Regions from separate parts of the Paenibacillus sp. B46(2026) genome, predicted to be linked through region 2. Evidence: riboswitches for the same ligand, from Rfam matches in the RefSeq annotation. Region 2 holds a riboswitch; the other holds the start of a gene.
The links. A riboswitch is a leader RNA that binds a small molecule or an ion and turns the genes downstream of it on or off. The one in region 2 is predicted to bind cyclic di-AMP.
Positions count from the first base shown of each region.

Region 1: it holds a riboswitch for cyclic di-AMP, as region 2 does, so the genes downstream of both, AC1S8V_RS17460 (3D domain-containing protein) here and AC1S8V_RS16585 (C40 family peptidase) in region 2, are expected to answer to the same signal.

Region 1 is NZ_CM165907.1:3,921,617-3,923,818, forward strand. Features, by position in the region: gene AC1S8V_RS17455 (polysaccharide deacetylase family protein) at 1-137, shown strand, start outside; gene AC1S8V_RS17460 (3D domain-containing protein) at 253-924, opposite strand; cyclic di-AMP (ydaO/yuaA leader) riboswitch at 927-1,123, opposite strand; gene AC1S8V_RS17465 (amino acid ABC transporter ATP-binding protein) at 1,340-2,062, opposite strand; gene AC1S8V_RS17470 (ABC transporter substrate-binding protein/permease) at 2,049-2,202, opposite strand, start outside.
Region 2 is NZ_CM165907.1:3,728,280-3,730,481, forward strand. Features, by position in the region: gene asnB (asparagine synthase (glutamine-hydrolyzing)) at 1-636, opposite strand, end outside; gene AC1S8V_RS16585 (C40 family peptidase) at 845-1,318, opposite strand; cyclic di-AMP (ydaO/yuaA leader) riboswitch at 1,324-1,457, opposite strand; gene AC1S8V_RS16590 (response regulator transcription factor) at 1,627-2,202, opposite strand, start outside.

The sequences.
Region 1 (2,202 bases), 190 kb from region 2:
ATGCAGGAGGCGGTGTGGGCTCTAACCTGAACGGCACGATTGAGGCTTTGCCCGAAGTCATTGAGGAACTGCGTAACCGCGGATATGAACTCGTCACCTTGGACGAAATGTTGGGATTGCCGAAGGCCAAAGATTAGGATGTCCTTGATCCGTGTTAGGAAATGATTGCAAATGTTAAAAGGGTGCCTGTTCAATCGCAAGTTAGCGACTGGCAGACACCCAGTTTGAATTCATTAGGATGTAATTTACTTTCTACTTCAGAATGTAGAGCTCGATATCCTGAAAACCAAATGTGCTTACGGACTGCTTGCTACCAGGAATGAAGATATCAATCCGGTGACCCTTGATTGCACCGCCCACATCACGTGCTGTGGCTACAAAAGCCTGTTTTGGCAATCCTGGATGGCTGTGACCAGTGACCAGTACTTTGGTTCCAAGTGGAATCACACTTGGATCAACAGCAATCGTACCCAGTTCAAGATCATTGCCGAAGTAATCCACAGCACCCCATCCTCCATTTTCAGACGGATCTGCAGAGTACGCCGTTGCTTTCACATTCACTGCTTTACTGTAATCAAACGTTTTGCCCCAGGCTTGAACCACTTTGTTATCTGCGTTAACGTCCAAGCTTGCTGTGGTAACCGTCTTCGCTTGAGTCTTGCTTTCCGTTGCGGCAGCAGCAACATTATTTGCTTTGCCGGGGATCGTAATTTTCAAACCACCATAAATGTTGTAGGGCGAAATGTCGTTATTTGCTTTAACCAACGTGTTAAGTGCTACTCCATATTGTTTTGATAAGGTGTAGAAGGTATCCCCCTCTTTGGCCACATGAACTGAATCTGCGTGAGCCGGAACGGCTTGAATAAGCATTGCTGTTGTCAATAATGCTACTGCTGTTTTGGCTATACGTTTCTTGTTAATCATGGTCTTCCTCCCTCATTATGCCTGCGAAGTTAGTTGTCGGATTCGGATGAGGAGCCCACCCTATAGGTTTTTCGTTACATTTTGAAACATTATGTACCCCTAATTCACCCCAAGCAGTGTGCTATCGATCTTCCCCTGCACAATCTGCATCGTTACATCCCCCGCACTTCCTGTCCGGAAGTTTCGGCAGAGTTCAATATATCACAATTTTGTAACCTGAACTTGTAGTAATTCTTACCAAATGGTTTTTAGCGCATCATCATCTGTAAGAATACTGGATAATTCAGAAATGTTGTGTGACCCGATGCCTTTGTATTAGGTAACAGAAAAGTTACTTTTCGGTCTGTAGGTGACTAATTCGCATAAAAATAGCGTTACCGACTTAAAGTCAGTAACACTATTTGAATAATCTAATTTAGAGTACTTTAGCAAGAAAATCACGTGTACGTGAATGTTTGGGTGCTCCAAACACTTCGTCTGGTGTTCCCTCTTCTACAATAACCCCGCCATCCATGAACAGGATCCGGTCTCCCACTTCACGTGCAAAACCCATCTCATGCGTCACGATAACCATGGTCATCCCGCCTTCTGCAAGACGTTTCATGACATCCAATACTTCACCGACCATCTCGGGGTCCAGTGCCGAAGTAGGCTCGTCGAACAGCATAACATGCGGCTGCATGGCCAATGCTCTTGCAATGGCGATCCGCTGCTTCTGTCCACCGGACAGCTGATTCGGGAATGTATCTTTTTTATCGTACAAGCCCACGGTGTTAAGCAGATCAGCAGCGATTTTCTCCGCTTCCTGCGTGGATTGTTTCTTCACTTTAATCGGAGCAATCGTGATGTTTTGCTGTACCGTTTTGTGTGGGAACAGGTTGAAATGCTGGAACACCATGCCCATTTTTTCACGAGTCGCATTGATGTTGTGCTTCGGGTCTGTGATCGACACCCCCTCAAAATCAATCTCACCCGATGAAGGCTGTTCAAGCAGGTTCAGACAACGCAAGAACGTACTTTTCCCTGAACCGGAAGGACCGATGACAACAACAACCTCGCCTTTGCCAATGGTCACATTAACACCCTTCAGTACATCATTGTTTCCATAGGATTTGTGTAATTGTCTAACGTCTATCACTTGCACTCAACTTCCTTTCCAGTCGTCCCAGCAGCTTGGACAAAATGAACGTCAACACAAAGTAAATGGCTGCCGCAATTAGAAACGGACTCATCCCTTGATACGTAATGTTTTTGACCACACTAGCCTGATACATAATG
Region 2 (2,202 bases):
ATTATCCTGTACAATCAAATAATGGCCGGCTTTCAATTTATGGATTCCTTTGAACATGGTTGAAGGTTCAGGTACATATTGAAATGTAAGATAATGATATAGTGCATTCTCATCTACTTCCCGATCAATCCTACCTGAAGCCAGTATCGATTTAATTTCAGAACCAATCATGTATCCAAAGGCGGTTTCACTGAAATATACAGGCTTTATCCCGAAATGATCCCTTGCCGCAAATAAAAGATCTTTTTTTCGATCCCATATGGTGAAACCAAACATGCCCCGTAAATAGCTGACACATTTAATTCCAACGTCTTCATAAAGCCTCAGCAGCACTTCAGTATCCGAATCTGTATAAAATGTATGACCTTTTTGGCTTAACCAATCCTTCAACTCTTTATAATTATAAATCTCCCCATTGAATACAAGCCAAATATCTTTGGTCTCATTGGTCATGGGCTGTGCCCCGTGCTCGATATCCAGTATACTTAGTCTCCTAAAACCCAGACCGATATGATCATGGATATACATCCCTTCATCATCTGGGCCACGATGAGCTATGGAGTCTGTCATATGTTGCAGAATATTTGCATCTACTGGCATACGATACTTGTTATATAAACTTACAAATCCACACATTGGGCTATTCTCCTCTAATCGATATAAGATTAGTTTAGCTTTTATGTATGTGGAATCTGTGAAAGGTTAATGTCCACATCATAAATCACAGTTTGTTAAGTTATTTACTTATTTATTGGTTTAGTTCACTGAGAATGGCTTTATCTGTTCGAGGCAAGTTGCTAAACAAAATGGAAAAACCCGTGAATTACCCACGGGCTTGTCCATTTTAATGACTATCGTCAACCATTTTAAGATAGTTCTGCTCGCTAACCACTCGACGAGCTGTAACATATTTGGTTTTATAATAACTTTCAGATAAGCTACTAATTCGAACACCCTTACTGCTTGATGAATGTGCAAATTGATTGTCACCTACATAAATACCTGCATGGGAAATGCTGCGACCATTCGTATTAAAGAAAACGAGATCCCCTGGGCGTAGTTCTTCTTTCTCTACAAACGATCCCTTTGTTGCTTGCATACTAGAAGTGCGCGGCAAATCTAGTTTAAACTTATTAAAAACATACAGGATAAAACCGGAACAATCAAAACCAGATGTTGTTGTCCCACCATAAAGGTATGGCGTTCCAACCACTTCTTTTATTTCTTCTGTTAGTTTTGCCTGACTAGCAAATGCCCCTGTTGCTGTGGAGGTAAATAAAACTGCTGCTCCAAGCACCGATAAAATAACTTTCTTCAAACTTTTGTTCCTCCCTTAGATGCCTACGGAGTTAGCTTAAGGATTCGGTTAAAGGCTCCCTATATTCTTTTCTTGCAAGAATAATTCACCCAACAAATGGTTCCCCCGTTTTCAATACGAAATTCGGCAAAAATAGTTAAATATTTGTAACCTATAGAATATTATATTGTTAAATTGTGTGGATTTAATGTGGAATTCTCGTATATCTTATACTAAAAAAGAAAAGAAACGACCGTCTCCTGCTAAACTTAGGGAGGATCGCTTCTTAGCACAAGTTCTTTTTGTATTGCCGAATTCTAGTTATAAGTTCAAGGCTCCTCTACACTATACAACCACTTATACCCTATGCCCCAAACCGTTTGAATGGGATTCTGTTCCAAGCCAGCCAACTGCAACTTCTCCCGGATATTTTTCACATGGGTGTCTACGACTCGGTTATCCCCAAAAAAGTCACTTCCCCAGAGACGTTCTATGATTTCATCTCTAGAGAAAACTCTTTGTGGATGCTCGGCCAATATAAGCAATATATCAAGTTCTTTTTGGGTCAAATCCAAATTTGTGTCAAGTACCATAACCTGTCTTCGATCTGGATAAATAATCATGTCTGTATACATGATTTTTTTACCGATTTCTTTGAGGCTTAGAGACTGTGAAGATCGTCGAATAAGCGCAAACAAGCGAGCAATGAGTTCATCTGAATTTACAGGTTTCACCATATAATCATCAGCACCGGCACCTAACCCATGTACCTTATCCTTCACATCCCCTCGAGCTGTAAGCATCAATATAGGTGTTTCACTAAACGATCTGATTTTTTCACAAAGATGCCATCCATCCATATCGGGCATCATAACGTCTAATAAAATGACATGATACGAATTTTT